Regions from separate parts of the Lysinibacillus sp. GW823-FHT02G10 genome, predicted to be linked through region 2. Evidence: riboswitches for the same ligand, from Rfam matches in the RefSeq annotation. Region 2 holds a riboswitch; the other holds the start of a gene.
The links. Region 2 has a riboswitch for cobalamin ahead of nikA (nickel ABC transporter substrate-binding protein). Riboswitches for the same ligand answer to the same signal wherever they lie in the genome.
Positions count from the first base shown of each region.

Region 1: linked by a shared signal. The riboswitch ahead of AC1RFD_RS16105 (ABC transporter substrate-binding protein) and the one ahead of nikA (nickel ABC transporter substrate-binding protein) in region 2 are both predicted to bind cobalamin.

Region 1 is NZ_JBXAJI010000005.1:93,805-117,429, forward strand. It holds gene AC1RFD_RS16060 (TetR/AcrR family transcriptional regulator) at 1-173, opposite strand, end outside; gene AC1RFD_RS16065 (acyl-CoA dehydrogenase) at 177-1,313, opposite strand; gene AC1RFD_RS16070 (acyl-CoA dehydrogenase) at 1,480-2,616, opposite strand; gene AC1RFD_RS16075 (3-hydroxybutyryl-CoA dehydrogenase) at 2,676-3,527, opposite strand; gene AC1RFD_RS16080 (acetyl-CoA C-acetyltransferase) at 3,527-4,732, opposite strand; gene AC1RFD_RS16085 (heterodisulfide reductase-related iron-sulfur binding cluster) at 4,929-7,160, opposite strand; gene AC1RFD_RS16090 (cob(I)yrinic acid a,c-diamide adenosyltransferase) at 7,521-8,084, opposite strand; gene AC1RFD_RS16095 (adenosylcobinamide amidohydrolase) at 8,097-9,557, opposite strand; gene AC1RFD_RS16100 (FecCD family ABC transporter permease) at 9,554-10,555, opposite strand; gene AC1RFD_RS16105 (ABC transporter substrate-binding protein) at 10,552-11,520, opposite strand; cobalamin riboswitch at 11,658-11,840, opposite strand; gene AC1RFD_RS16110 (acyl-CoA dehydrogenase family protein) at 11,898-13,565, opposite strand; gene AC1RFD_RS16115 (class I adenylate-forming enzyme family protein) at 13,567-15,069, opposite strand; gene AC1RFD_RS16120 (MerR family transcriptional regulator) at 15,062-15,451, opposite strand; gene argS (arginine--tRNA ligase) at 15,684-17,351, opposite strand; gene AC1RFD_RS16130 (YwiB family protein) at 17,351-17,782, opposite strand; gene yidC (membrane protein insertase YidC) at 17,938-18,570, opposite strand; gene AC1RFD_RS16140 (hypothetical protein) at 18,595-18,870, opposite strand; gene speB (agmatinase) at 19,035-19,907, opposite strand; gene AC1RFD_RS16150 (transglycosylase domain-containing protein) at 20,209-22,263, shown strand; gene AC1RFD_RS16155 (YwhD family protein) at 22,618-23,136, opposite strand; gene thmT (2-hydroxymuconate tautomerase) at 23,303-23,488, shown strand; gene AC1RFD_RS16165 (class A sortase) at 23,610-23,625, shown strand, end outside.
Region 2 is NZ_JBXAJI010000001.1:1,225,074-1,233,764, reverse strand. It holds gene AC1RFD_RS06425 (hypothetical protein) at 1-7, opposite strand, end outside; gene AC1RFD_RS06420 (SHOCT-like domain-containing protein) at 17-403, opposite strand; gene AC1RFD_RS06415 (DUF2089 domain-containing protein) at 416-781, opposite strand; gene AC1RFD_RS06410 (ABC transporter ATP-binding protein) at 972-1,778, opposite strand; gene AC1RFD_RS06405 (ABC transporter ATP-binding protein) at 1,788-2,558, opposite strand; gene AC1RFD_RS06400 (ABC transporter permease subunit) at 2,572-3,381, opposite strand; gene nikB (nickel ABC transporter permease) at 3,384-4,337, opposite strand; gene nikA (nickel ABC transporter substrate-binding protein) at 4,409-6,025, opposite strand; cobalamin riboswitch at 6,175-6,367, opposite strand; gene AC1RFD_RS06385 (hypothetical protein) at 6,515-6,874, opposite strand; gene metE (5-methyltetrahydropteroyltriglutamate--homocysteine S-methyltransferase) at 6,826-8,691, opposite strand, start outside.

The DNA of each region.
Region 1 (23,625 bases), on a different contig from region 2:
GTACCGATACTAAAGCCAGCAGCTTTTGCAATTTCTCTCGTCGTGGCACGGTGAAAGCCTTTTTCTTTAAATAGCTTAATAGCTCCTTGAATCATTTGTTCACGACGAATGGCGATTAGATTTTCATCTTTTACGGTTGACTGTACTTGGGGCCTTTTATCTTTATCAGTCATCAATTATTTCGTTAGCATACGCGAGATAACAAGACGTTGAATCTCCTGCGTACCTTCGTAAATTTGTGTAATTTTAGCATCACGCATAAAGCGCTCTACAGGGTAATCTTTTGTATAACCATAGCCACCAAATACTTGAACCGCCTCTGTCGTTACACTCATTGCTGTATCGCCAGCCATTAATTTCGCCATTGCAGATGCCTTACCATATGGTAGGTTATTAGATTCTAACCATGCCGCTTGGTATGTAAGAAGTCGAGAAGCCTCAATTTGAGTTGCCATATCGGCTAATTTAAAGGAAATGCCTTGATTTGCAGTGATCGGTTTACCAAATTGCACACGTTCTTTGGCATAGTCAACTGCTGCATCGAGTGCTCCTTGTGCAATTCCTACTGCTTGAGCCGCAATACCATTACGTCCACCATCTAGTGTCGTCATGGCAATCTTAAAGCCTTCCCCTTCAGCCCCTAATAGATTTTCCTTTGGAACACGACAGTTATCAAAAATAATCTCTGTTGTTGGAGATGAACGAATTCCTAATTTCTTTTCTTTCTTCCCTACAGAGAAACCTTCAAATCCAGCTTCCACGATAAATGCGGATGTGCCATGTTTTGCTTCTGGGTCTGTTACTGCAAATACAATATATGTATCTGCTACTCCACCGTTCGTAATAAAGATTTTTGAGCCATTTAAAATATAATCATCGCCATCACGTTTTGCATAAGTTTTCATGCCACCCGCATCAGAGCCAGAGCCAGGTTCTGTTAAACCATATGCACCAATATGTTTGCCTTCAGCCATTGGACGAAGGTATTTTTGTTTTTGTTCTTCTGTACCGAACTTGTAAAGTGGCCAACCTGCCAGTGAAGTATGTGCAGATAAAGTTACACCAGTCGAAGCACAAACACGTGAAAGTTCCTCAACAGCTATGACATATGCAAGGTAATCAAATCCTGCACCACCATATTCCTCAGGCCATGGAATACCAGTAAGCCCAAGCTCCGCCATTTTGTCGAAAATCGCACGGTCAAATTCTTCATTTTCGTCACGTTCAGCAGCTGTTGGCGCCACTTCATTTATAGCAAAATCACGAATCATTTCACGTAATTGTTCATGCTCTTCTGTTAACTGAAAGTTCATTGTCCATTTCCCCTTTTTAGTTAGACTCTGTTTTGTGTTACCTGATTATTGTTAGGTTGGATTGAGCGGGTTTGCCTTATTTCAGAGCAGTTCACACCCTTAATAAACGTTTTCCCCTCACTTTTGAACGGTTTCCATCACTTTGTACCATTCGCAATATCAGGCTTTATTTCAGTAAATGTTTACTAATGACTAGTCGTTGAATTTCACTTGTACCTTCATAGATTTCTGTCACCTTTGCATCGCGGAAATAGCGCTCTACTGGATAATCTTCCGTATAGCCGTAGCCGCCAAATATTTGAACAGCCTCTATTGCCGTTTGTACCGCTGTTCGTGATGAGAAAAGTTTAGCCATTGAAGCTTCTGCTCCACATGGTAAACCTTTTGCACGTAAATCGGCTGCACGATAGACTAACAGTTTTGCAGATTCAACAGCCGTTGCCATATCCGCAAGCTTAAAGCCAACACCTTGTTGTGCGGCAATCGGCTTACCAAATTGAATGCGTTCTTTAGCATAAGCAGTAGACGCCTCTAGTGCCGCCTCAGCAATTCCTAACGCCTGTGCCGCAATGCCGATTCGTCCAACATCTAAATTGGCCATCGCAATTTTAAAGCCTTCTCCCTCTTCCCCAAGTAGGTTGTCGGCTGGAATGCGACAATTATCGAATGTCAGCTGAACTGTACGTGAGCCGTGTAAGCCCATCTTATGCTCATCTTTTCCGATGATTAAACCAGGTGTTCCCTTTTCAACAATAAATGCTGAGATACCCTTTGTTTTTTCAGCTGGGTTAGTAGATGCGAATACAATATACACATCAGCTTCTCCACCATTTGTAATAAATACTTTGGAGCCGTTAATCACATATTCATTGCCATCACGCACTGCCTTTGACTGTAAAGAACCAGCGTCTGAGCCTGCACTTGGTTCTGTTAAACAAAATGCGCCTAAATATTCGCCTGTTGCAAGCTTTGGTACATAACGTTTCTTTTGTTCGTCATTCCCAAAGTAAATAATTGGATTCGTTCCAACTGAAGTATGGACGGATAAAATAACACCCATTACAGCGCTTACTTTTGATAGTTCATTAATCGCAATAATATAAGATGTAAAATCCATACCAGAGCCACCTAAGTCTTCTGGAGTCGTAATCCCCATTAAGCCAAGTTCACCCATTTGCTGTAGAAGCTCACGTGGAAATTCTCCCGCTTCCATTCGCTCCACCCATGGTTGAATTTTTTCCTGAGCAAATTGACGAACCATATCGCGCATCATAATTTGCTCATCTGTAAATTGCAAATGCATCTATAATGTCACCCCTCTAAGTTGTCCCGAAACATCTAAATAACCCCATCCCCATAGGATTATTCGTAAACGTAAAAGCCTCTTCCTGATTTCTTACCTAACCAGCCAGCTGCAACGTATTTACGTAGCAGTGGGCAAGGGCGATATTTACTGTCTCCAAGACCCTCATGTAAAATTTCCATGATGTAAAGACAAGTATCTAAACCAATAAAGTCTGCCAATGTTAATGGCCCCATCGGATGATTCATACCAAGCTTCATCACATCATCAATTGCTTCTTTTGTTGCCACACCTTCGTAAAGTGCGTAAATCGCTTCATTAATCATCGGTAGTAGGATTCGATTTGAAATAAATCCTGGGAAATCATTCACTTCTACTGGTGTTTTCGATAATTTAACCGTCATCTCTTCGACAGCTTTGTACACTTCATCTGTTGTTGCTAAGCCTCGAATGATTTCAACAAGTTTCATAACTGGTACAGGGTTCATAAAATGCATACCAATTACTTGCTCTGGACGCTTTGTTACTGCTGCAATTTCTGTAATAGGCAGTGAAGATGTATTCGTAGCTAAAATAGCATGTGCTGGCGCAATGCCATCAAGTTGCTTAAAGATGGATTGCTTAATTTCCATATTTTCCACAGCTGCTTCAATGATAATATCTACATCACTAGCATCTTGTAAATCTAGCGACATACTAATTCGACTTAGAACAGCAGCCTTCTCATCTTCAGTTTTGCGACCCTTTTCTACATCACGTGATAAATTTTTCGTAATAACCCCTAATCCACGCTCGAAAAATTCTTGTTTGATATCGTTCAATTTCACATCAAAGCCTGCTTGTGCACAAACTTGGGCAATACCAGAGCCCATTTGCCCTGCACCAATGACCATTACCTTTTGAATTCCCATTAGTTCAGTCCCCCTGTTTTTGGTACTTCAATCATAATTGCATCACCTTGGCCGCCGCCTGAACAAATTGCGGCAATGCCAATGCCACCGCCACGACGCTTCAATTCCTGTGCAAGTGTTAATATTATACGTGCACCAGATGCCCCAATCGGATGACCTAAAGCAACTGCACCGCCATTAACATTCACTTTTTCTGCATCTAAATCTGCCAACTGCTTGCTGACTAAAGCTACCGCTGCAAAGGCTTCATTGATTTCAATTAAATCAATATCTGCTAATGATTTGTTAGTCTTTTTCAGTAATTTATTAATAACACGACCTGGTGTTTGCGGGAAGTTTTCTGGCTCAAGCGCAAGTTCTTCGTGACCAATGATTATTGCCAATGGTTCTCTACCTTCACGTTTTGCACGTTCTTCACTCATAACGACAAGTGCACATGCACCGTCGTTAACCCCAGGTGCATTACCTGCTGTAATCGTGCCATGCTTGTCAAAGGCTGGTTTTAGCTTCGCCAGTACTTCCAAAGACGTCCCTGCTCTTGGTGCCTCATCTGTATCTACAATAAGTGGTGCACCTTTTCGTTGAGGAATCTCCACTGGTACGATTTCTTCAGCAAAGTAACCTTTTTCAATTGCGGCTAACGCGCGTTCATGACTGCGTACTGACCAAGTGTCCTGTTCTTCTCGGCTTAGCGAGAACTCTTTAGCTGTTGCATTACCATAGCTACCCATATGTGGTCTTGCTTTATCGAAAGCACATGTTAAGCCGTCATATAGCATGCCATCTACCATTGTAGAATCTCCCATACGCAAACCATTTCGACCATTCAGAAGATAATATGGTGCATTGGACATAGATTCCATGCCACCCGCAATAATCACTTCTTCGTCCCCTAAACGAATCAATTGATCTGCTAATGACACCGCACGCATCCCTGAAGCACAAACTTTATTGATTGTTTCTGTTTTTACTGCTGTTGGTAAATTGGCCTTCAGCGCAGCCTGTCGAGAAGGAATTTGCCCCTGTCCCCCTTGTAAAACAGAACCTAAAATTACCTCATCCACTTGCTCAGGTGCAAGCTTTGCCTTCTCTAATGCCCCTTTAATGGCAATCGCACCTAAATCACTTGCATGTAATGCTGATAATGAACCTCCAAATTTACCAAACGCAGTTCTTGCTCCTGCTAAAATTACAGCTCTATTCAAGTAAAACACCCCTTTTGTTTTACGTTCTCGATGAAGCTGCAAAGCATTATTGACTGAACGCTCGCTCGACTTCTATCGAGGAAAAATGGGAGTTTACTATCTCAACTCCCATTCCCATTTAATCTTATTCTACAAAACAATTTTTTATTGTGCAATTTATATTTTTCAGATAACTAAAATATTTCTGCAATAGCAATCATTTTTCTGCGTTCGCTTCCGTATTCTCGTCTTGTTGAACATTTTCTATAGACGCTACCACTTCTTCGTATGTTTCTTCTGTTTCTTCGGAAGAAGGATTAACTGCCTTTACTTTTTCACCGAACACAGAACGTTCTAGTAATTCTGCAACATCAAATGTTCCAATAGAGTCTTCAACCTCTTTAGCCTTTGTACCATCCTCTAGCATTGTTAGGCAGTAAGGACAGCCTGATGAAATAACTGATGCATTTGTTGCAAGAGCCTGTTCTGTTCGCGCTACGTTAATGCGATTTCCTACATGCTCTTCCATCCACATTAATCCACCACCAGCTCCACAGCACATCGCTGTTTCGCGGTTACGTTCCATTTCAACAAGCTTCACGCCAGGGATTCCTCGAAGGATCTCACGTGGGGCATCGTACACATCATTGTAGCGGCCTAAATAACAGGAATCATGGAAAACAATCGTTTCATGAACCTCATAGTTTAGCGCTAGACGATTTTCCTCAATCAACTGATTTAATAACTCAGTGTGATGATACACTTCACCTTTCCAGCCAAAGTCTTGATATTCATTTTTAAAGATATTGTAGGCATGAGGATCGATTGTTACAATTTTCTTCACGTCATTTTTCTCAAACTCATCAATATTTGCTGTAGCTAGCTCTTGGAATAAGAATTCATTCCCTAAACGACGAGGTGTATCCCCAGAGTTTTTCTCTTTATTACCTAAGATTGCAAACTTCACACCAGCCTCGTTTAATAGACGACAGAATGCTAAAGCGATTTTTTGAGAGCGGTTGTCGAAAGCTCCCATCGAACCAACCCAGAATAAATACTCCATTTCCTCGCCAGATTTTTTCAGCTCTTTTACAGTTGGAATTTGGATTGTTGGATCTAGATCACGCCAATTTTCTTTTTCCTTGCGGTTTAGGCCCCAAGGATTACCTTGTCGTTCGATATTCGTCATTGCACGTTGAGCATCAGGATTTACTTTCCCTTCAGTCATTGTTAGATAACGACGTAGATCAATAATTTTATCAACATGCTCATTCATTACAGGGCATTGATCCTCACAGTTACGACATGTCGTACAAGCCCAAATTTCCTCTTCTGTAATGACATCGCCAATTAAAGATGGGCTGTAGATATCCTCAATTACAGCACCTTCAGCACCAGCTGCAATTGCAAGCTGGTTACCCTTTGTATTGGCAAAGAATTGATAAGGCACCCATGGTTTTTGTTTTGTTACGACTGCGCCGGTAAATGTTAAATGGTCACGCAATTTTACGATTAAATCCATAGGAGACAGCATTTTTCCTGTTCCTGTTGCTGGACACATGTTTGTACAACGTCCGCATTCTACACAAGAATATAGATCAAGCATTTGCTTTTGTGTGAAGTCCTGTATGCGTCCTACCCCAATAGAAGGCATATCCTCTTCGCTTTCAGCATTTTCTCCAGCCTCTTCCAAGGCCTCAAAATCAATTGGTGTTAATGTACCCGTACGATCTAAACGATTCATGTAAACATTAAGTGGACTGACAATTAAGTGGAAATGTTTAGACTGCGGTACGTATACCAGGAATGTTAATAGAATTAAAAGGTGTGCCCACCACATTACATAAAACACACCAGCGGCAACTGATGTAGGTAGGAAGCCAAAAATAGCAGCAATACTTGAAGCAACTGGCTCCGTATAAGTTAATCCCTCACCATGCCAAATTAATCCCATACCATTAGCGATTAATGTAGATACCATTAACCCACCAATGAAAATTAATACAAGGCCGTTTTTCCATCCTCGTTTTAGACGCACTAGCTTTTCAACATAGCGGCGGTAAAATGCCCACACTACCGCGACTAAAATCATTAAAACCACCAGTTCTTGGAAGAATGTAAAGACACCATAGAAAATGCCTAGTGGCAGATGTGACTCTGGTGCTAGTCCTTTCCAAATTAAATCAATGGCCCCTAACTGTACCATCAAAAATCCATAGAAAAACATAACATGTATTAAACCACTCTTTGGATCCTTTAATAGCTTATTTTGACCAAATACATTGACCATAATATAACGAAGTCGTTCTTTAACACTTTCATCAAACTCAACCTTTTTCCCCAATTGCACATACTTATAGCGTGTTTTCAACAGGTAGAAGAACAATCCTACTGCATAAAGCACAACCACGACTGTTAAGACAATGTTAGCAATTAATAATGGACTCATGGTTGGTCCCCCCTTTAGTTTGTCGTAATTTTCTCTCTTTGTGACGAATTTGCTAGTTCAAACAGAAATGTACTTCACTTTATCATTATATTCCTATTCTAATAAATGAGTGAGCATTCAGTCAACATAAAACGGAAATATTTCTGATAATTTTATATTCTTACATTTTACAAGAAAAAAAGCCACCCTGAATTTTTTCAAAGTAGCAATTTTTACTTTCCTTAACTATTATACTTAGGGGGATGTCGCATATTCAGTAGACTTTTGAACATCTGCTAAATTGCATACAAACCTATACCGCCCCGTAGCTTAACATCTGGAAATTCATTTTTTGTACAAAAACATTTTTTAAATCAAACTTTATTTTTTAAAAACATTCCCACTGCGAATATATTCAACATCTGCTACGTTTAAGCGAGCATTTACAACACGTGCAGCTGCAAATAAATAATCCGATAAGCGATTTAAATATTTTTGTACAACCTTTGGTACATCTTCAACTTCTTTCATAAGTGTCACCATTTCACGCTCTGCTCGGCGTGCAACCGTGCGTGCAATGTGTAAAGTTGCCGCTGCTGGTGCACCTCCTGGTAAAATAAAACGTTGTAAAGGTGGCGCTTCGTCTGATAAAGCATCTATACGAGCTTCAAGTACTTCAATCGGTTGCTCTGTTAATTTATAATGACGTTCTTTCATCACATTAGCAAGGTCTCCACCAGCATCGAACAACTCATGCTGAATTGTCTCTAGGTCTGTTAAAATATCCTTGAAAAGCGCTTGATCTAATTCACTTACGGCCTTCCCAATAAAGGAATTTAATTCATCAATTGCCCCATATGTTTCCACACGTAAACTATCTTTATCAACCCGTCCTCCAATAAGACTTGTTTTCCCCGTATCGCCTGTTTTCGTGTAAAGCTTCATTTCTCTCATCTCCTAAAACTGGTTTTTATAATTCCTAATCGCCTGAACTGTTGTTTCATAGACACCCTTTGCAATCATTTTACCAACTTCCGTAATTGGGCCACCATACAGCATTTCTTCTCCTTTTTGAGTTGCAGCAATTAACAGACTATCTGTAGCAGTACCTGTTGCAATTGTTCCACTCCGCTCATCACGAATATTTTCTGATTGCAACGCCTTTGTTTTTGCCTCAGTTGCTGTCATCAATGCCTGAAAAAATGCCTCTTCCGATAAACAACCATTAACGATAACCCATGTATTAATAGTACCAATATATGGATCATCTTGTCTTTCGTGTACTCGAGATACATCAACTGCATTGCCTACGCCAGCTGTTACAGCTACGATTATACTGCCAAAAGGTGCTGAAAATTCATTGATGGCCACTAGAGCTGTTGATACTGCTGTAAGCATAACAACAGTATTTGTAGATGAAAAATTTTCCCTTTTCAAAAATTCTTTAACTTCTCTTTTCACATCGCTAATGACATAATCACCAGGAACTGAGCGATTTAATAAGCAATTATGCCAGCCAATACCTGGGTTATGAACTGCAGAAGATACGGTCTTCAGAGGAAGCTCTGATTGAAGTTGGATATATTGTTCAGTTATCGTAAAGTGCTCTTTTTTGATGACAGCTCGCTGCTGATAGTCTGTAGCTGCGGGCATTATTGTAATTTGGGGTTTTGGTATTTCAGGGTGAGCATATGTAGTCACCCGTGCTTGATAAACTTCTTCAATTTGGGAGGCAATTAATACTTCATGTGGTGCACCAAGTGCTCTCATTTGTCCGCTTTCCATCAGCAATAATTCATCACAATAAAGAGAGGCTAAATTCATATCGTGTAGTACCATAACGACTGTTAAACCACACTCCATGGCTTCCTTCCGAACCATATCTAAAATTTGACGTTGGTGTGCAATATCAAGATGATTCGTTGGTTCATCCAGCAGTAAGATTTCAGCTGTTTGAGCTAATGCCTGTGCAACAAAAACTCTTTGTTGTTCACCGCCAGATAAAAATTCCATCGGTGTATGCTCATATCGCTTTACACCTGTTTGAAGCATTGCATGTTGAACTGCCTTCTCATCTTGTGCAGACCAACTCGAGAAAAAGCCTGTTTGATGCGGGTAGCGCCCCAGTGAAACTGCCTCTCTCACACTGTTCGAGAAAGCATTTGCATGAAGCTGTGGTAATACAGCCATTTTTTTCGCCAAAGCACGAGCATTATAAGAAAGAATATTTTGTCCATCAATCGAGACGGTTCCAGCAGTAGCTGGTAAAATACCACTCATTACTTTTAATAATGTGGATTTCCCGCTACCATTCGGCCCTAGAATGCCAAGAATTTTTCCTTTTTCAACAGTAAAACTAATGTCCCTGACGATTGGTACATCTTCATAGCCACCTGATAGATGTTCAACAACAATCATGCCCGTACCCCCTTGCTTCTTCGCTGCTTATAAAAAATATAGGAGAAAACAGGTGCTCCAATAAATGCCGTAATAACACCAATTGGTAGCTCTCTTGGCACAATGATTGTTCGTGCTACTAAGTCGCAAATAATGAGTAATGTTGCACCATTGAAAAAAGATAATGGTAATAAGTGGCGATGATCAGAACCCCAAATCATCCTTGTCATATGCGGCACCACTAATCCTACAAAGCCAATTGTGCCAGAAACCGCTACAGCCGCTCCAGTTAACATGGAGCCACCTGCTAATATCAAATATTTACTGCGCTTTACATTAACACCTAAATGTTTTGCTCGCTCTTCACCATACAACAAGACATTTAATTCTCGTCTTTGTGTCCATAGCATAATTGAACCAACAATCACAAAAGGAATGATCATTTGGACATATGGCCAACCACGCATCGAAACAGAACCAAGTAGCCAGCCTATTACCTGACGTAATTCTTCACCAGATAAGGCAATCATTAATGAAATAAGGGAACCTAAAAAAGAACTAAAAATAACACCTGTTAATATCAACGTTTCCATTTTTAATGAGCGGTCTACGAGTCTAGCAAAGCTCATAACAACTACCATCGTAATGATAGCACCAATCATACTGAAGATTGGCAGCGCATACAAACCGACAACAGGTATAGAAATACTAAAAAAGATCGTTAAAACAGCACCAACAGAAGCCCCTGATGAAACCCCTAGTGTATATGGATCTGCTAATGGATTTTTTAATAAACCTTGGAAAGCTGCTCCAGCAATAGCTAGAGATGCGCCTACTAGTCCCGCTAATAACACGCGAGGCAAACGAATTTTCCAAAAGATATTGGCGGCTGTTTCATCAACCGCCTTATTCCACAATACTTCTAATGGAATATGAACCGAGCCTATCGCTACGCCACACCAGATGCTAATAAGAAGAAGCGTACATGTTAATGTATAGGCTAGTGCTATTTTTTTCACTTAAATACCTCAGGATAGATTGCTTTTGCTAATTCTTCTAGACCTTCAGCTAAACGTGGCCCTTGACGACTTGTCGTACTTTCATCTACCTGCACAATCGCATTATTTTTTACGGCATTAATCGTATCAAAGCCCGCACGTTTTGGTATTTTCGTTAAAATATCTGGTACATAATGATATGTCACCACGATGACATCTGGATTTTTTGCGATAATTTGTTCTGCATCAATTTTATACCAATTATCGCCATCTACAGCTACATTCTCTGCATTGATCATTTCAAGCATCGCGTTCATAAATGTACCATTGCCAGCTGTATAAATATCTGGCTCATCTGATGCTTCAACTAACACTTTTTTGGGTTCAACATCCTTGACTTTAGACAAAACTTCTTCTACTTTTGCCTTCATATTAGCGACAATTTTTTCTGCCTCTGGTAATTTCCCTGTAGCACGTCCAAGTTGCTCAATTGTTGTATATGTTTCATTAAAGTCTTGTGCATTTTTTACAACAAATACTTTCAAACCTGCTGATTCAAGCTGTGCAATAGCCTCTTCTGAAAGAGACATGCTAGATTCGTGTGAAAAAACGATATCTGGTTTTAAGGCAATAATTTTTTCAATATCGTATTCCATACCGCCAACCTTATCCTTCTCAGCTGCCTCTGGCGGATAATCGTCGTTGTCCGTAACACCAACTATTTCATCATTTAAACCTAGTCCAAAAAGGATTTCAGTATTACTTGGAATAAGTGAAACAATTTTCTCAGGAGGTGCTTCAAGTGTAATGTCCTTACCAAGGGCATCTGTTATCGTCATTGGGAATGTTGCTTCATCCACCTGTGCTGTTTCTTGCTGTGTTTGCTGCTCGTTAGATGGCTTGTTATCTTTTGCTTCCTGCCCACAAGCAGCTAGCAAGCCTACTGCTAAAAATGCTGATAATCCTATTTTCCAAAATTTCTTCATGTGAATCCTCCTTCGTTGATCCGTGCGACATTTCGCTTTATTCTACATCAAAATAAAACCCCTCATCTTTGATCGATGAGGGGGCAAAATCGCACCAAAAAAACTGATACAAAATCCACCACCCTATCCTCGTAGGTTGTCATGTCGTTATAAAGGCAGGTCTCCTGGCTAGTGCTACTTGCGATTTTTCAAGCCTTCCCGAAATCTTCAGTGGCATCATTTGAAAAAACTCACACTTACAGTGGCGGGACCGCATCGGAATTACACCGATTTCCCTTTTCACTTTACTTAAGTAAAGAACCTTTATAATATTCAGTTGATTTCATTATACATGAAAATGAAAAAAGTCGCCTCCATTCAAGACGACTCCCCGGCCATTATACAATTTCAGAAAAGTATTGGACTGTTTTCATTTGAGCACCCATTTCTCTTAATGACCATGTCTGTTCTAAATAAACGTCCGCTAGTTTTTCATATTTCCCACCAAATTTATGTGCCCACTCAACCGCTATGACACTTTCATAAAGGTGAGCCATTTTTTCCGCCATACCCTTAGATTCAAAAGTTTTCGTTGCCTCGTCTAAAGCGCTAAAAATTTGCAGTTTCACAGACATATTCGCCAATTGTTCTTTAACGATTTGTACTAGTGAGCTGTCAGCTAATTTGTCTAATCGTTCCTCCATCTCCTGTACAAACAGTTCATGAGCATGAAACTTATCTACTAAACGAATGAGTTCTAAGGCCAAAATATTAGCCGTACCCTCCCACACCGTTAACACTTGGGCGTCTCTTAATAAGCGGGGCGTTACAAAGTCTTCTATATAGCCATTACCTCCGTGTAATTCAATTGCCTCACTAGCATAATGAACAGCTTGCTCTGCTGTTTCCTTTTTCATAATGGCAATATATAAACGATTCATAATAAGATCTTGCTGAGTTCCCTGTCCACTTGTCACTTTATCGTATAATTGGATAAGATCAAAAACTGTCGCTACTTCCACGTGCAACTTAGCTGCAAATTTCCCTAAAGTATCCTGAATCATAGGGTACTGTGTTAAGGGCTTGCCAAATGCATGTCGATTGCTTACATAATGTTTTGCCTCTAAGAAGCCGCGACGCATAATACCAATTGAAGCGACTGCATTACAAATTCTAGAGAGATTTAGTGCTTCTAGCATATAATAAATCCCTTTATTTTGCTCCCCTACAACATAGGCAAGTGCACCATCAAATTCTACCTCACCAGAGGGAACTGCCCGAACGCCTAGCTTATCTTTCAGTCGGCGAATACGTAAATGATTTGTTGTTCCATCTTCTTTGCGCCAAGGAACTGCAAACAATGTTAAGCCTTTGGAACCTGCTGGCGCACCTTCTAGTCGTGCTAATACCATCGCTACACCACACATGCCCGCATTGGATGCAAAATATTTTTCACCATATAGACGATAAGCAGTGCCATCCTTTCTCGCCTCCACCACATTTGCACCTACGTCAGAGCCCCCTTGACGTTCTGTTAAAAAGGTCGCACCTTCATATAAATCTGTGTCACCTGTTGCACACACATGTGGTAAAAAACGCTGCTTTACCTCTTCATCTGCATAATGATCTAATAGATAGGCAGTTGCCATTGTCAATGTTACTGGACAATAAAAACCGGGCTCTGCATGTGATAGCAAATAACCTTGTGCAAAGCTATAAACATAATTCCCCTTGTGTCCTAGCTGCGGAATATGCTTGTGTACATAACCTACAATCCCAGTATTATATGTCTCTTCAATCGTTTTTTTATAGCCATCATTAACCCAAACCTCTGATATCTCTTCACCATAGGCATCATATCTTTGAAGGCGAGGCTCACCCTGTCGATCTGTATGCTTTGCCCTCGCATCAATATCACCTGCACATAGCTCACCAAAATCTGTTAACTCTCGTTGGGCATAGGATAAAAACTCTTTATCTAACATCATTTCCACTATTTTTTGAAGCGTGTCATCTTCAGTAAAAAAGTTCGTAGTACGCATTGCTTCTTGTTGTAATACTTTCATGCTATCTCACCTCTTGCCCCTTTAAATTTTGTTTTAATATTTTGCCTGATGCATTGCGTGGTAGCGCTTCTACTTTTTCAAAAATACGTGGTATTTTAAACTTTGCAAGATGCTCCTCTAAATAAGCTTTCAAAGCTTCCTCATGGATGTCTTGTTTAGCAGAATACACCGCCTTTACAGTTTCCCCCCATTGCGGATGTGGTACACCAATTACCGCAACCTCGAATATACCTTCAAAGCTCAATAAACAATCTTCAATTTCTTTCGGATAAATGTTGACACCTCCCGAAATAATGACATCCTTTTTACGATCTACGATCCAAATAAAACCATCTTCATCCTTGCGAGCTAGATCTCCGGTTTTTAACCAACCATCAATAAAGGCTTCATTAGTAGCTACTTCATCCTTATAGTAGCCAAGCATGTTGCCCTCACCCAACAAGACAATTTCCCCCACTTCGCCTACATTTACATCTTCTCCACTGTCATTCACAATACGCAACTCTGTACCAAGTGGCGCCCGCTGACCAATACTTCCTGCCTTTGCTTCATGCTCCTTGCCAAATAATAATGAGCCACTTGGACCTGCCTCTGTTAATCCATATACACAAGTCAAATTATTTGTGCGGAATGCCTGCTGAATGAACCGAACCTCACTTTGAGATAACGGTGCCCCACCATAGACCCACCATTTCATAGAAGACAAATCTGCCGAATGTAGCCTTGGCAGTTGTGCCGTTAATAAATAAGCAACAGGTGCACCAAAGAAATGTGTTGTTTTCTCCTTTTCAATGGAATCAATGAATAAATCGGGTGTAAAAGTTGGTGTTAATACATTTGTTGAGCCTACCAATACACCCGCCATTAAAAATAAATGTAATGGTGCAGAGTGTGTTAATGGCATCATAAGCAAAATACGGCTCTCAGGCTTTACCTCCATTTCAACAGCTATCATTTGCGCCACTGTTAAAATATTACGGTAGCTAAATAACACACCCTTTGGTTTTCCTGTCGTGCCAGATGTATATAAAATCGTGGAAGGGTCATCCTCTTGTAACTGACAATCAATTGTTTGTGTACTAGCATTTTGAAGCATTGATTCATACTGATGCCATCCCACTTTTTCTTGACCTGTTTTAATTTTTAACGGAATACCGGCTAGCTGTTCAACTGCTGCAAAAATAGCCTCATGTACGACAATTGCCTTCGCCTCGGCATGCTGCGCCACGTACTCTACTTCTTGCAATGTAAACTTCGCATTGACTGGCACAACGATCGCTCCAATACGCTGAATAGCAAAGTAACTGACAACAAACTCTAAAACGTTTGGCATAAAAATTAAAACCTTATCCCCCTGCTTTACTCCCTGCTCTAGTAAAGCATTACTAAAACATGTCACCTGCTTATCTAAATCTTGGTAGGTTACTCTTCTGCCATGACAAATAACGGCTTCATTTTTCGGATACTTACGGGCATTACGTGCTAATAAATTGGAACTATTCATCTTGCATCTCTCCCTTTAAAGTCGCTAATTTTTCGCTAAACATGCCATGCATTTGTTGTAACTCATGCTTCATCTGCGTCAGCTCAGCTATTTTACTGTCAATCTCTTGAATTTTTTGTTCCCCGTATTCAACCGTTCGCTCTAATTGCTGAATTCCTGAGCGATCAAAATCAAATAGTAAAACCATCTCTTTGATTTCCTCTAAAGAAAATCCGTACCGCTTGCCTCTGAAAATAAGCTTGAGTTTCGCCAATTCTTTTTTGGAAAAGGTTCGTTGGTTGGTAGATGAACGATGGGGGCAAAGAAGCCCAAGTTCCTCATAATAACGTATTGTCCGCGTAGACACATTAAACTCCTTTGCTACCTCCTGAATCGTCTTCAAAACCATCTCCCCTTTCCTAATTGGCAACAGTATACCATTGACGTTAACGTAAACTTCAACAAAATTTTCGGAATTAACAGAAAAATAAAGTTTGGGACAGCTAATTTCCCACGGTTTATCCGTTTCTTTTGTCTTTCTATCCAACACATTCGGAACTTTATCTCTCATATTCAGCCTTCTATCCATTAAAAAAAGCCCCTAACACTTTTCATGTTAGGAGCCTAAAGTTTAATTACATTTTTTCAGGTGCAGATACGCCGATTAAACGTAATGCGTTCGCAATTGTTGTGCGGACAGCCGTAATTAATGCTAAACGAGCCTCTGTTAACTCTTTATTTGAAGCATCTAATACTTTTTCTGCATTATAGAAGCTGTGGAATGCAGCTGCTGTTTCTTGAATATAGTTTGCGATACGGTGCGGTGTGCGGTGTTTCGCTGCTTCCGCTACCACTTTCGGGAAATCACCAATCTTTTTCAGTAAATCAATTTCCTTTTCTGCTGTTAATAAATTGAGATGTTCTGTTGTAGTAGCAAAGCCTTGTTCATTTGCTGAACGTAAAATAGATGAAATACGTGCATGCGCATATTGTGCATAGTACACAGGGTTTTCATTAGATTGTGATACTGCAAGGTCAAGATCAAAGTCCATATGAGAATCGCCAGCTGTTTTTACAAAGAAGTAACGAACTGCGTCAAGACCAACCTCTTCTACAAGCTCACGCATAGTTACTGCATTCCCTGTACGCTTAGACATCTTGAATTTTTCACCGTTTTTATAAAGCTGAACCATTTGAATAACTTCCACTTCTAACGTATCTCGATCATAACCAAGTGCTTGAATCGCTGCTTTCATACGTGGAATATATCCGTGATGATCAGCTCCCCAAATATTGATTAATTTATCGAAGCCACGGACAATTTTGTCTTCGTGATAAGCAATATCTGGTGTTAAATACGTGAATGACCCATCATTTTTAATTAGCACACGATCTTTATCATCACCAAATGTTGTAGAGCGGAACCAAGTAGCACCATCCTCTTCAAACACATGTCCATTAGCTTTTAATTTATCTAAAGCTACTTCGATTTTCCCGTTTTCATATAGAGACGTTTCAGAATACCAGACATCAAAATTTACACGGAAGTTTGCTAGGTCTGTTTTTAATTTATCTAATTCTAAAGCTAAACCGTGCTGACGGAAGAAGGCAAAACGCTCATCATCTGATTTTGCTAAAATTGCATCCCCATGCTCTTTTGCTAATTTACCCGCAATATCAATAATATCTTGCCCATGATAGCCGTCTTCTGGCATTTCAGCTTCCATTCCTAATGCTTGTTTATAACGAGCTTCTAATGAATAAGCTAAGTTATTAATTTGATTACCTGCATCATTAATATAATATTCACGAGAGACACTGTAACCAGCCATATCCAACACATTACATAAGGAATCACCAACAGAAGCGCCACGAGCATGACCTAGGTGAAGATCTCCAGTAGGATTTGCTGAAACGAACTCCACTTGAATCTTTTCCCCAGCACCTGCATTTGAGCGGCCATAGTCCGTACCTTGCTCAAGCACCTGTGTCACTACCTCTGTTAGGAAATCTTTACGCACTGTGATATTCATGAAGCCTGGGCCAGCAATATCAATCTTTTCAATATCAGTGCCTGATGGATCAAGATTTTCTAAAATAGCTTCGGCGATAGCACGTGGTGGCTTTTTAGCTAACTTCGTTAATTGCATCGCAATGTTTGTTGCATAGTCACCATTTGCTTTATCCTTTGGTGTTTCTAGGTGAATCGATAATTCTGTGCCAGCCTCAACTAGACCAGCTTTTTCAACAGCCTGCACGATCGCTGCTTTAATAGCCTGTTGTACTTGTTCTACTGCGTTCATCATTGTACCTCCGTAAATGTAATATCTAATGTATAGTTGCCAACGGATTGCCCACCCATTAGTAAATCGTACTGTACATGGAAATCTCCGCTTGTTGCCAGTTTTGTAAACGTCATATTTTTCGTATCAATCACGAGGGGCATAGAACCGAACTCACTTTCATAATGCCCTTTTTGTTGTTCGATTATGTTCAGCGGTAATCGCATATTAACCGCTCCAGCACGCATAATTAGTGCCTTCTCATGACCTAACTTCATCGTTGTGCGGACGATTTTATCCTCCTGCACCTCATCATATTTCAAATACAAGCTTCCTGCCTTTTCAAGTAGCTGCCCTTTGAGCCACATTTCATAACTTTCGGACTCCCCATCACTTGGACGAATGGTAGAAATGAGCTTTATGTTCACATGCGATCTTACTTCGTTCGCCATAACGGATGCCCCTTTTTAGTCTTTTACTATAACCTTTTTATTATAGGATGAATACTTATGGTTTTTCAAGATAGAAGTGATGTAAAGCTCCTCAACAAGTTTATTCGAGAAAATAAAAACCCTCTCCTTCCATAACGGAAAGAGAGGATTTCATTTTATCTATACCATTTTCTTATAATCAATTGTTGAACTATTAACAATAAAGCACTAACAGTCCAATAGATCGGGATAATCGCTGGATTGAACAGACTAAAAATGAGGATCATGAGAGGATTAATAAATACCATTATCTTCATATTTAATGGTTGACTTTTCTCTAGGGCTATACAACTTTGAATGAAATAAATCAAACAAGCAATCATCGAAACCCCAATATCAATCGTCCCTAAATTCATCCAAAGGAAATTTTCACTGGCAATCACTGAATCTAGCTTAATCGCGTAGTACAGTGAAAATAATATCGGTAATTGAATAATGATTGGTAAACAACCTAGTAAAGAGCTTTTCAATGAATCTGAAGTTAGCTCTTGGATTTGTTGCTGTACCATTCTTTTTTCAGATTCGCTTTGACTATTCTTATATTTATCTGTAAGCGCATCTAATTCAGGCTTAATGGTAGTCATTAATTCTTTTGAGTGCTTTTGGTGTTTTGCCGATCGAATAAATAACGGCATAAGAATTAATCTGACTGCAATCGTAATACCAATGACACTAAGTGCGTAGCTACCTGTAAAAGAATGGATGAAATGAATGAGGGTAATAATAGGTTGTGCTAAAAATGTTAACAATGGTTGTCCTCCTAGTTTTAAAGTTTAAATCAAACTAGGAGATACACTTTCTTCCTCATTGTCTTCGGATATTCTAATACATAGAACAAACCACGTTAGCATAGGTGGAGTCCAAGTATTCGTGATAGTATAGTCAACTTCAAACTCCTCGTCTTTCACATCTTGAACGGTTATTTTATTGACGAGATACAGATGCAAATGAACACTTAATACAGTTAAAACCAAAGATGCTAATAGCCAAAAGTATTCCATTGTACTGACAAAAATGAATAAATCATTCATGAGAAGTGACCAAATCATAATACTCCTCCTCCCTTTATTAAAATTGAAGAAACATACATTTTACCTAACTTATCTACGCTACAAAGTAAAATAAGTTTCAATTTTATGCTAAGGCTCATTCTTCATTTCAAAAATATAAAATGGGGCTAGCTCATAGCTAAACCCCATTCAACCAATCTTATTTATTTTACCCAGCCTAAAATCATTTCCCGTAATAATTTTGAAGCTGTGTTTGCTGTCATTTCTGAAGAATCGTAGATCGGTGCTACTTCAACTAGGTCGAAACCTACTACATTTACACCACTTGCTGCAATAGCATGGATGGAAGCGAGTAATTCTTTCGAAGTAATACCACCACAGTCTACTGTACCAGTGCCTGGTGCGTGTGCTGGATCTAAAACATCGATATCAATTGTTACATACACATTGCGTCCAGCTAGTGTTGGTAGGACCTCTTTTAACGGTTCAAGTACTTCAAATTTTGAAATATGCATGCCGTTTTCCTTTGCCCATTCAAATTCCTCTTTCATACCTGAACGGATACCAAATGAATAGACATTTTTTGGTCCTATATGTTCCGCAATTTTACGGATTGGTGTGGAGTGCGAAAGTGGCTCTCCCTCATATTCCACACGTAAATCCGTATGTGCATCAAAGTGAATAATAGCAAGATCATCATATTTAGCTGATACAGCCTTCATTACTGGCCAAGACACTAGATGCTCGCCACCCATGCCGACAGGAATCTTGCCATCTGCTAATAATTTCTCTATAAATTTCTCAATTTCATCTAAAGAACGCTGTGCATTACCGAATGGTAGTGGAATATCCCCTGCATCAAAGTACTTTACTTCCTCAAGCTCACGATCTAGATATGGACTGTACTCTTCAAGACCAATGGATACCTCACGGATACGCTGTGGACCGAAACGTGATCCTGGACGGTAACTTACTGTCCAATCCATTGGCATACCATAAATTACTGCCTGTGCGTCGTCATATGTAGGATGACTTTTTATAAAAACATTTCCTGAATAAGCTTCATCAAATCTCATTGCTAGCCCTCCATATAATTAATCATCATTTTTTGTCTTCTTCTATTATGGCTTACAGGATTGTAATGAAACCTGTATCCTTTTATCCTCGTATACATTATTGGAACGTCTAGCAAATTTCGATTAAAATCTACAAGGTGCGATTTTTTTGTCGAATGCCAGCATTTCAAGTAGTACAAAAAAAGTATAGATGTTTTTGAATAAAGTGCAATAGTTTTTAGTTAGAATTTCGATTAAAGATGAATGTTCGAACACATACTAAAGCTAAGTTCGAAGTTGTGAGAAAACGAGGTGAAGTCGGATGAAACGAAAAAGCTATCATCGAAAGCAACAACGTGTAAAGCGCACACGCAAAAGCCTTACGTTATTCGTGGCCTTTACATCTGCAATTGTCGTAGCGTTTGTCGCACTCCGCATCTATGTTCAAGTGGCTGGTGCACCGCCTTTAACCGTACCAAAGGCTTCTATTTTCTTAGATGAAAATGAGAACCAAATTGGGGATCACTTTACAAATCAACGACGATATTGGGTCGGCCTCGATGAGATGTCACCTTATTTAAAGGAAGCAGTTGTTGCTGTTGAAGATAAAGATTTCTATCAACATGGCGGTTTCGACTATTCACGTATTGCTGGTGCCATTTTAGTGGACATTAAGGCTGGTGGTAAGGTTCAAGGAGCTAGTACCATTACGCAACAATATGCTCGTAACCTTTATCTATCCCATGAAAAGTCTTGGACACGTAAATTAAACGAAGCCCTGTATGCTTATAGATTAGAAGTTTTTTATGACAAGGACGAAATACTAGAGGGCTATTTGAATACGGTATATTACGGTCATGGCATGTATGGAGTAGAAGCTGCAAGTCGTTTTTATTTTGGAAAATCTGCCAGTGATTTAACGCTTGCTGAAGCAGCAATGCTAACAGGCGTACCAAAAGGACCAAGTATTTACTCACCAATTGCCAATTTAGATAAGGCTACCAATCGTCAACACGTTATTTTAAAACTTATGGCAGACCAAGGTGCCATTACACAAGAAGAAAAAACGCGTGCTGAAAATGAACAGCTCGTCTTAAAAAATGATAGCTGGGTTGCAACCAAATCTGTTGCCCCTTATTTCTTGGATGTGGCTTGGCAAGAAGCCAGTGAAATCTTAAAATCAAAAAACCTTGATATTAGTGAAGGTGGCTGGACGATTCAAACAACGCTTAATCTGGAGCATCAAAAAGCAGCTGAAGAAGCAGTAGCCAAAAATATGCCTGCCAATGATCTGCAATCTGCTTTTGTAAGTATGGAATCTAAAACAGGAGCTGTCACTGCACTAGTCGGTGGTCGTGATTATTCAGTAAGCTCATTTAACCGAGTTACACAAGCCAAACGTCAACCAGGCTCTACTATTAAGCCGATCTTATATGCAGCGGCGCTAGAAAATGGTTACACGCCACTAACTTTTTTAGATGTTGGTGAAACAACTTTTACGTATGATAATGGGCGTGGCACTTATGCACCTAAAAACGTCAACGGTCAATTTGCAGATCATGATATGACAATGGCACAAGCTATTGCTATCTCAGATAATATTTACGCAGTAAAAACCTTAGAGGACATTGGCTTCAAAGAGTTTCATGATATGGCAAACCGTTTTAATGTAGGAATTGGTGCGAAGGATAATTTATCCATTGCACTAGGAACGATTGAAACGACATTATACGAAATGACAAATGCATATAATATTTTGGCGTCGCAAGGACAGCAAACAACACCAACAACCATTGTATCCATTAAAAATGCACATGGAGATGTTATTTATGAAAACAAAGATGTAGCAAGCAAAGCTGAAACAGCCATTTCTAAAGAAAATGCATACATCTTAACAGAAATGATGACAGGTATTTTTGATCCTGTTTTCAGTGACTATTCACCCGCTACAGGAATCAGTATTCGTTCACGTATGACACACACATATGCTGCTAAATCAGGTTCTACGAATAGTGATCAATGGTTAATTGGTTTTACTCCAAAACTAACTGCTGGTGTATGGAATGGCTATGATCAGGGTAAAAACCTTACCACGAAGGAAGATACTGCTGCAACAAAGCAAATCTGGATTGACTTTATGGAAACTGTCAACAAAGGTACAAAAAATGAGGATTTCAAAAAACCTAAAGGTGTAGAGGGCGTTGTCATTGATATTGAAACAGGTAAATTAGCGACTGACGCTTGTCCTAAACAACGTCTAGTCTATGTAGAGTCAAAGGATGTACCTACTGAAAAATGTACAAACTTCGATATTCTCGACAGTAATACATGGGGAGAATTTTGGAATATGCTACCATTCTCTATATTTAAGGACTAAAAAACAAAATAATTTCGGAAACCTTTTTAATCCTAATACGTTTTTAGCTATGAAGGCTCTCGACAAAGTAACTGATATACTAAAAATAAGAAAAGCTTTCTCTTCCCCGGAGACGTGTCCGTGGGAACAGAAAGCTTTTCTTTTTTATGGTCCGCGAAGTATGAGCATCATGGGGCATTTGGCTTGGGTTTGGGTTGTTCAAATGCCGCATAGCGCTCATCACATTCGCGATACCAAGTGTCCTAGCTTACTAAAATGTAAGCTCTGCATCAAGTGTACTTTGTTTCAAACACACTTTCAACCTAATATCGAAAGCGATTGCAAAATGTCACAGATTGTTCAATCATTACGAGTCTATTCGACAAATAAGTCTTGACGCAATTGCTCCTCACTACGTTCCCACAATTCTGGATTAAGTTGCTTAAGGAAAGAAGCTAACACTTTTTTAGACGGTGCATCCATATGCTCTACAATAATATGACGTTTCATGGATTTATCCATTTTATTTACATGATCAGCTAGAATTTTATAGCCACGTCGTTTTTCACGATTTACAACCATCTCACAGGCTGTAACCCCTGCATAATATGGCCCATTTTCTTTATGGTCTATCGTCACCCACACGAGCCAATACGGTTTCCCGCCCTCTGAATCAGCACGGTCCATTGTAAATTTAATACCACGCTCTACGTCACTTCTTGCATGCATGGCACCAATTTCAACAGAAGCCGTCCCCTCTTCTACGTCCACTATTACAGGCGATACATTCTCTAATGAAAGTGAACCGATACCAAACCCTTTATGTCCATCTGTTGGATCGTTTTTTATAATGGTAAAACCCATTTTTTGTTTTGGTTTTTCTTCATTTGTCATACTTAAATATCCTCCATTCTGCTATTATAAAGGAAAGCATATCAACGCATATTTTATCGAAACAATCACTATTTTCGCCATTGCGTATATGCCTCAACGCAAGTAAGAAGTTTATACTTTCTTATAAACTAACTATACAACATTATTCTATAAAGGAGGCAATATTATGCCATACGTAACAGTGAAAATGCTTGAAGGTCGTACAGAGGAACAAAAACGTGCTCTTGTAAAAGAAGTAACAGAAGCAGTATCTCGCACAGTTAATGCACCTGCAGAAAATGTAACAGTTTTTATTGAAGAAATGTCTAAAAACCATTACGGCGTTGCAGGCGTTCGTTTTAGCGACAAATAATAGTAAGTTGGATAGAGCAAGCATCTTAACGCTCTATCCATTTTTTTGAAATGGTCATAAGTTAACCATCTTTTGCTGGAATAAAACCTTCTATTTCAAAAACAAGGATGTGATCTACGACATGAATAAACTGAAGA
Region 2 (8,691 bases):
GCATCATTCGTCGCCTCTACTCAATGAAGACTGCAACGGAATCCCCGTTTGCTGATTTTATATCTACAATTTGTCCATCTAGTTCATTTTCAATTGCTTCAAGAAGAAGATTGATGTCGATATCTTTTACGTATTTTTCCGATTGCGGAATACTTGCAGCGATGCTGTGTCCTGCCATCAATACGGCTTTGACAAGTTTAATTGGTAAATTTACCGTGACATTATCATTTTCGGTGGATACAACACGGACCTTTAACGTTTTATCTAAATACTTTGTTTTTTCCACAAATTTATTCTCTGATTCTTCTTTCTGTTGTAGCACTTGAATCAGCTCTGATCCTTTATCCGCATCAATTTTGCCCTCTTGAATCATCGTTAAAACTTTTGTAATTTCCTCTTTCATGGTCGTTCCTCCCTATTCATCTTTTAAGAGCTTTATGGCTTCATCTGTTGTGATTTCGCCATTTTCAAGCATGCTTACAATTTTTTTCTCATCTACTTCATTTTTCTTCTTTTGAGCATAGCCAAGGGATGAAATAATATCATTTAGCTTGCCTCGAACTGTTGGATACGAAACCCCCAGTTCCTTTTCAACCTCTTTAATATTTCCTCGGCAGGTTAAAAATACTTCCACAAAATGAAGCTGATCCTGTGATAAGGATGCTAGCTTCGACAATTCAAACTCATTTTCAATGGTCGTGTGACAATGAGAACACTGTAACTTCGTAATTTTTAATGTTTTACTGCAGACAGGACAATTTGTGATTACTTGATAAGCCATAGTGAACTCCTTCCTTTAAGTTAAGCTGATTATATAATAAAGAAATTAAAGATGTAAATAATAAAATTAATAATTTTAATTAAAAAATAAATAAAATTAATATCTTGATTAATTTTATTTATTTTTGTTTCTATATTGCTTTAAAAATTAAGAAAACGCCATTTTTAATTTCTCAAAATGGCGTTTCTGTTTAATTGGGTCTATCCTTCTTTTTTCTTTCCCGCGGGTGTGATGGCAAAATTGCATTGTATAACGCTTGTGAAGCGGGGTGCTGATATTTCCCACCCTTGCCTATCTCCTCCACTAGCTGACCATGCTGCATCACAAGGATGCGATCTGACATAAAACGTGTGGCCTGTAAATCATGTGAAATGAATAGATAAGCAAGCTGTAGCTCTTTTTGAAGTCTTTGCAGTAGCTCTATAATCGTCTTTTGCAAAATCATATCAAGACTACTAATGGCCTCATCTAAAACAATCAGTTTCGGCTTTAATGCAAGAGCTCTAGCAATGTTGACTCGTTGCTGCTGTCCCCCACTTAGCTGTGAGGGATAGTTTTGAGCCATTGCCCACTCTAACTCTACACAGTCTAGTAATTCCCTTACTTTCTGTTGTCGCTCTGCTTTGCTAAAATGCTCGAAATTCAAAAACGGTTCTTCGAGTATTTCGAAAATCGTCTGTTTTGGATTAAATGAATGATAACTATTTTGAAAAACAGCCTGTAAATTTCTTCGTATCATTTTTTTCTCTTTGCTGGGTGCTTCGTATAAATTGACACCTTGAAAGATCAGCTCTCCGTTTGTTGGTCGTTCAATCCCTAAAATAATGCGCCCTAATGTGCTTTTTCCAGAACCACTTTGACCGACGATGCCAAGACATTCTCCTTCCTGAAGTGAAAATGTCACATTCTCTAATACAGGGGCTTCCTGTCCTCGTTTGAATAGAAATGGTCTTTGCGCATAGTATTTCTCAATATTTTTTACTTCTAGTAGCGTCATTTTATCACCTCATAGCATTCTCGCTTGTAAAAGTTTCTTGGTATAGGGATGCTGAGGCGCATCAAAAAAATCAAAAACATTTGCTTGCTCAACGATTTCTCCTTGATACATCACAGCCACATCGTCCGCAAGCTCAGCAATGACACCTAAATCATGCGTGACAAGGAGTATGGTAGCATCTGTTTCTGAGCGAATTTGATTAAATAGTGTTAATACTTGTTTCTGATTGATGGTATCCAGAGCAGTCGTAGGCTCGTCTGCGATGTAGAGGGAGGCCTGTATCGCCATTGACAGAGCAATCATCACTCGCTGTAGCATGCCTCCACTTAACTGGAAAGGATAGTAGGACAAGAGCTGCTCTGGCTGAGGTAAATGAACTTTTTTCAAAGCATCAAGGGCGATCTGTCTCATTTCTTTTTTTGTAAGCTTAAAGTGTGCTTTTAATGTTTCTCGAAAATGACTTTCAATCGTTTGAATATGATCAAATGCAGCGGGTGGGTTTTGCAAAATCATCGAAAGATGTCTGCCACGATAAGCTCTCCATTTAGTAGCTGAAACGTTTAATAAATTTTCTTGCAGATAGAGTACTTCCCCTTGGCTGACATGGGCAAAGGACGGTAATGTTTGCATGATGGCATGGCAAAGCATAGACTTGCCACTGCCACTTTCCCCGATAATTCCTAGGACTCGCCCTTTATAAGCTGTCAGGTTGATAGAGGTTAATATATTTTTCTCCCCTATTTTGACTGTGAGGTCTATCACTTCTAAAACTTTCTCCATAACTTCCCCTTTCCTAGTCAAGCCTTTTTAAACGATTTGCTAATTGATTAAACAATAACACAACAAGGATGATGGCAAGTCCTGGATAAAGCATTAATTCAGGATGCTGTCTCATGTATTGCTTTCCTTCATTGATCATCATGCCCCATTCTGGAATCGGTGCCTGCACCCCAAGTCCGATAAAGGAAAAGCCTGCAATTTCTAAAATCACCTTCCCGATATCTAATGCGACAATCGTGACAATAGATGGCAATAGATTGGGTATATAATGGCGTCTAATTAATTGGATACCTGTAGTGCCCGTTATCCTAGCAGCTTGAACAAAGTCTTTCTCATTGATGCCAATAAACAAACCTCGGATCATTCTTGCATAATAAATAAGCTGTGTGAAAATGAGCGCTATTAAAACATTTTTTAAGCTAGGACCTAATATACCTAACAGCCCAAATGCAAGTACGAGTGTCGGAAAGGCTAATAAAATATCACATAATCGAATAAAAAGAAAATCAATTAATCCTCTTTTCAACGCTACAAAAGCACCCAGTAGGATAGCTAAAACAATAGCGACTAGCTGAATGATGAGCGCTGCACCTAAAGAATAACGAATACCTAAAAGAAGGCGTGACAAGATACACCTTCCTAAATGATCTGTACCTAATGGATAGTCCCAAGACGGGACTGAAAATTTCTTAGCAATATCGACAGCAAAAGGGTCGTGTGGCATTAAAATTGGCGCCAACAGTCCTAATAAGCCAGTAATGACAAGGAGGAATAGACTGATTAATCCTGTTAAGTTGACACTTTTTGTTCGTACAAATTTCATTTTTAATCTCTCCTACCCTTCATCATTAGATGAGGGTCCAATAAACGATGCAATATATCTGTACATAAATTGGCAAGCACATAGATAACCGCAATAATTAACACATAGCATTGTACAACTGGATAATCCCTGTTCATAATGGATTCTATTAAGTACCTGCCGAGTCCGGGCCAGCTAAAAACCTGCTCCACAATCACGGCTCCACCTAAAAGATTGCCAAGGGTCATGCCTAGCAAGGAAGTCAAGGGAATAGCAGCATTTCGCAAAACATGACGGATAAGAATCACGGAGCTTTTTAATCCTCTTAGCCGTGCATATTGAACATATTGCTGCTGTAATTCTTCTAGGATGGTTGAACGGATAAGCTGAACGAATAATCCAATTGTTGGTAACGCCAGTGCGAAGGCGGGTAAAACTAAATGAGCAGGTGTGCCCTTCCCGTTTGTCGGAAAGAGTCCTAATTTTAAGCTAAATAAATAGAGTAATAGGAAACCTAACCAAAAGGCTGGAATCGACACACTCAATATGCTAAAGAATCGTATGATTTTATCGATGATGGTGTGCTTATACAATGCGCTTATTACTCCGAATGGAATACTTAGCCCTAAAATGAGGATAAACGCAGCAATAGCTAATTCAATGGTTGCGGGTAATTTCACGAATAGTTCATGTGCCACAGGTAATTTACTAACAAAAGATGTTCCAAAATCTAGCTGGATTATGCCCTTTCCCCATAGCAAATATTGAAGAAAAAACGACTTGTCCGTTCCCAGTTCCTCACGTAATGCCTGAATGGCTTCCTCTGTTGGCGCAACCCTTGCCAAACGTAGTATGACTTCAGCAGGCTCTACAGGAACAAAACGAATAAATACAAAGGTTAGGATGGAAACGCCTAATAAGACAAAGGGCAATGTTAAAATTCTTTTTAAACAAAAGATCCATGTTGATTCATACATGCTGTCACTTCCTACTCAATCCTATGATAAAGAGAGAGCTGTCTCTGCTAGACACACTCTCTCCTCCACTTTTATTTTTCTTTAGCCATTTGTGCATAAGGTATATCATATTCAGATGCACGTGGTGCAAAATCCTTTAGAGATGGTTGATAAATCACATTATTTGTTTCGTAAGAAATAGGGTAAAAGAGTGCCTGGTCATGAAACATCGTTAAAATATTCGTGTAAAGCTGCACGCGTTCCTGTTCATCTGTTCCTACTAATAATTGGTGAATTTTCGTATCGATTTCTTTGGCGTTTGCTAGGCCTAATTTCGCCTCGTACACACCACTAGCATTTGGTGTAGCTGATTCATTTGCAAAGCTATGTGGATCTGTAGGTGGTCCATTGGTACGCCAGAAATTAATATCCACCTGGTCATCCATCAATTTTTGAAGACCGACCATTACATCTGCCCCTTCTAAATTCAACTGAACGCCAATTTTTGCGAGTTCACCTTGCATTAATTCTGCCATTGGTTTTTGAATTGCATCGGATGCAATGTAAATCAAATCTAAAGACAACAGCTGTCCGTTTTTTGAACGAATTTTTTCACCCTTAGGTAATAACCACCCTGCCTCATCTAGCAATTGTTGGGCTTTTTCTGGATTGTATACAATAGGTGCTAGATCTATATTGGCATAAGGAATCGCATCCCAGAACAATGTGTTCGCTACTTTTTCCGTACCATGTGTAATACTGTCGACCATTTGTTCCTTATTAATAGCATATTGAATGGCTTGACGTACCTTTAGCTCAGATAATGGACCAGATTGTGTATTGAATAGCAGTGCTTTCGTAGATAAAGGCTCAGAGGTAGCAGTTTTGTATTTGCCACTGTCTTTTAAATACGTATAGTTATCTAAACTAATAATGCCACGCCCATAAATTAAATCTAATTCTTCGTTTTCAAATGCTAATGAAATAGATTCTGAGTCAGGAATAATTTTTACTTTTATTTGTTCAACTAGTGGTTTTTCTCCCCAATAGTTTTCATTGCGACTAAATAATGCATATTCGTCCTTTTTGTATTCAGTTAATACCCAAGGGCCTGTTCCAATCGGTGCTTTGATAGAATCTTGCGTCATATCATCCTTTGGGAATCCGTTATCCCCTAAAAAACGGAAAGGTCTGACGAAGGCAAGTTCGTTTAAGACTGGATAATAAGGCTCATCCAATTGCAGACGAATTGTAAAATCATCTACTTTTACAACCTCTTTCATGTGGTTAACCATGCCCATCCAAGAATGCATGTCTCGATTCGCTAAAACGGCGTCAAAGTTACGAATGACATTATCTGCATTAAATGCAGTGCCGTCTGAATATTTCACGTCTTTTCTTAGATGGAAAGTATACGAAGTTTTATCCTCAGAGATGTCCCAGCTTTCGGCGAGCTTAGGCGTAACAGTACCATCATCATTGTATTCCACCAAGGATTCATAAACCATTGCTTGGGCAGTCATTTGATTCGGTAAATATGTATGAGGATTCAATGGACCGACATCTAATGGCCAGCCAATCGTTATTATTTTTTCATCTGTTTGGTTTGCTGAGGTCTTTTCCTTTTCTTCATCCGTGCCTGTACAGCCAGCAAGTAAACTGAACGTCAGGACAAGCAGGAAAGGAAGTAAATACTTTGTCAATCTCATTTTCTGTCTCCTATCTCTATTCGTAGTACAAATACATCTACTTGTTGAAGAAGAGAAGGCATAAAAAAACCTTATTCTAAAAAAGAATAAGGACAGAAAAACCCACGATGAGCAAGTCTCCATCCATCTCCCTATCTTTCGTAGATCATCAATGAATCTTCTTACAAGCAGGCATTCTGGCTCATGAATCATCATTTTGTTTCACCTTCCCAAGTACTCACTCAGTGGTATTTGAAACAAAACTCCTCATTTACAGCTGCGGGACAGCATGGGATTTTCACCCATTTTCCTTTTAATTGAATGAAAGACGATTTCACTCAAACTTGTAATGATTGCTATGAAATTAGTAATAAACATAACATGCTCGCCTGTTCACGTCAATTTTACTTTCTGAAGATAATATATATATCGACGTAAGATAAAAAGACTAGGGATTTACCCTAGTCTTCGTTATTGGAGAGTAGATGTAGTAGATTAAAAATCATTTCGTTAGCTTGATGTAGATTGTTGTACAGCTTGACGCAACGTTTTAGTAGCAGCAACCATATTCGCTAAAGCTGCAACGGTTTCATCTTCTTTTCTCGTTTTTAAGCCACAATCTGGATTCACCCAGAATTGATAACGGTCCAGCACCTGTAGACTATCTTTCATAATAGCGAGCATTTCATCCTCGCTTGGTACACGAGGGCTATGAATATCATAGACGCCTAAGCCAATTCCTTTTTTATAGGTCTGTACTTGTAGTGAGGTAATAAGTTCCCCATGACTTCGTGATGTTTCTATGGAAATCACATCTGCATCTAGTGCGCTAATTGGTTCGATGAAATCATTAAACTCACAGTAACACATATGTGTATGGATTTGTGTTTCATCTTTACACTAGATGTCGCAAGCTTAAAGGAATTGACAGCCCACTCTAAGTAAGCCCCCCATTCCTCCTTTCTAAGCGGTAAACCTTCTCTTAACGCTGGCTCGTCCACTTGAATAATTGATATACCTGCGTTTTCTAGTGCTTCCACCTCTTTACGGAGTGCTAATGCAATTTGATAAGCGACATCTTTACGGGACAAATCATCTCGCACAAAGGACCAATTTAATATTGTTACTGGCCCTGTCAGCATGCCTTTTACAAATCGCTTCGTTAGGCTTTGGGCATAGGCGGATTCTTTTACGGTAATTGGTGAAGCCCATGCAACATCTCCATAAATGATCGGAGGCTTCACACAGCGTGATCCATATGAAACAACCCACGCTTTCTCTGTAAAGGCAAAGCCAGTCAGCTTTTCACCGAAATATTCGACCATATCTGTACGCTCAAATTCACCATGAACAAGTACATCGATATCTAATTCCTCTTGTATGGAGATCCAGCGCTTTGTTTCGTCTTCTAAAAATGTTTCATAGGCTTCATTCGATAATTGTTTCTTTCGCCACGCATTACGATTTCTTTTCACTTCATCTGATTGCGGGAAGCTACCGATTGTAGTTGTTGGAAACAGCGGTAATCCTAAGGCTTGTTGTTGGATCGTTTGTCGCTTCGTAAAATTACTGTGTCGTTCAAAATCTTGCTTTGTCACAGTTTGAACGGCTTGATGAATTAACTTATTTTGGCGGATTGGATGATTTTTTAGAGCCTCAATCGCCTTCATACTTTCTGAAAAATTATGTTGTAAGGAACCATCTTTATCTCGTCTATATTTAGTCAGCCCCGTGATTTCTACGATTTTCTCATCTGCGAAGGCCAGAGACTGCTTTAAAACAGGGTCAAGTTCATTTTCAAGAGAGGTTGTGATTGGAACGTGCTGTAGGTTACTTGATGGTTGAATCCATAGTTCAGCAGCATGACTTAGCTGTTCAATGGCTTGAATTGTCGCATTGACCTCCGCCAGGTTTGAACGCCAAATATCACGGCCATTCACTACCCCTATTCCTAATACTTTATCCTGCGGGAAACCAAATTGACGAAGTGACGCCATATTTCCTTTATAGCCATGAACAAAGTCCAAACCGAATCCTTGAACAGGCAATGTACTTAATGCTTCATAGGCACTTAAAGCTTCGAAATAAGTCTGTAGCATTATTTTAGCCTCAGGAACGGCAGTGGCTAACTGGTCATACATTTCTTTCACCAGCTTTATCTCTGCTGGATCAAGTGTTAAGACGAGGGATGGCTCTTCTAGCTGAATCCAAGTGGCACCTGCATCCACTAATTCTTTTAATACCTGCGTATAGAGTGGTAATAAAGCTAATAAGTACTCAACCTGTGTTAATTTGTTGTAGCCTTTCGTTAACTTATAAAATGTATAGGGACCAATTAGTGTCGGCTTCGCAATGATACCGAAAGTTTCCTTCGCCTCTAAAAAGTCGGCTAACACTTTATTTTCTGTTAGTTGTAAGGCTTGTCCCTCATACTCTGGAACAATGTAGTGATAATTTGTATTAAACCATTTTGTCATTTCACTAGCTACGGCTGTTTTGTCTCCTCTTGCTACACTGAAGTAGGTATGAAAATCGACTTTACCACCTTGCCAGTTAAAGCGCTTTGGAACTAAACCAAACATCAAAGCTGTATCTAACATTCTATCGTAAAACGTAAAGTCGCCAACTGTCACCATATCGATTCCAAGTTGCAGCTGCTTGTTTATTCTTGATAAACGGATTTTCTT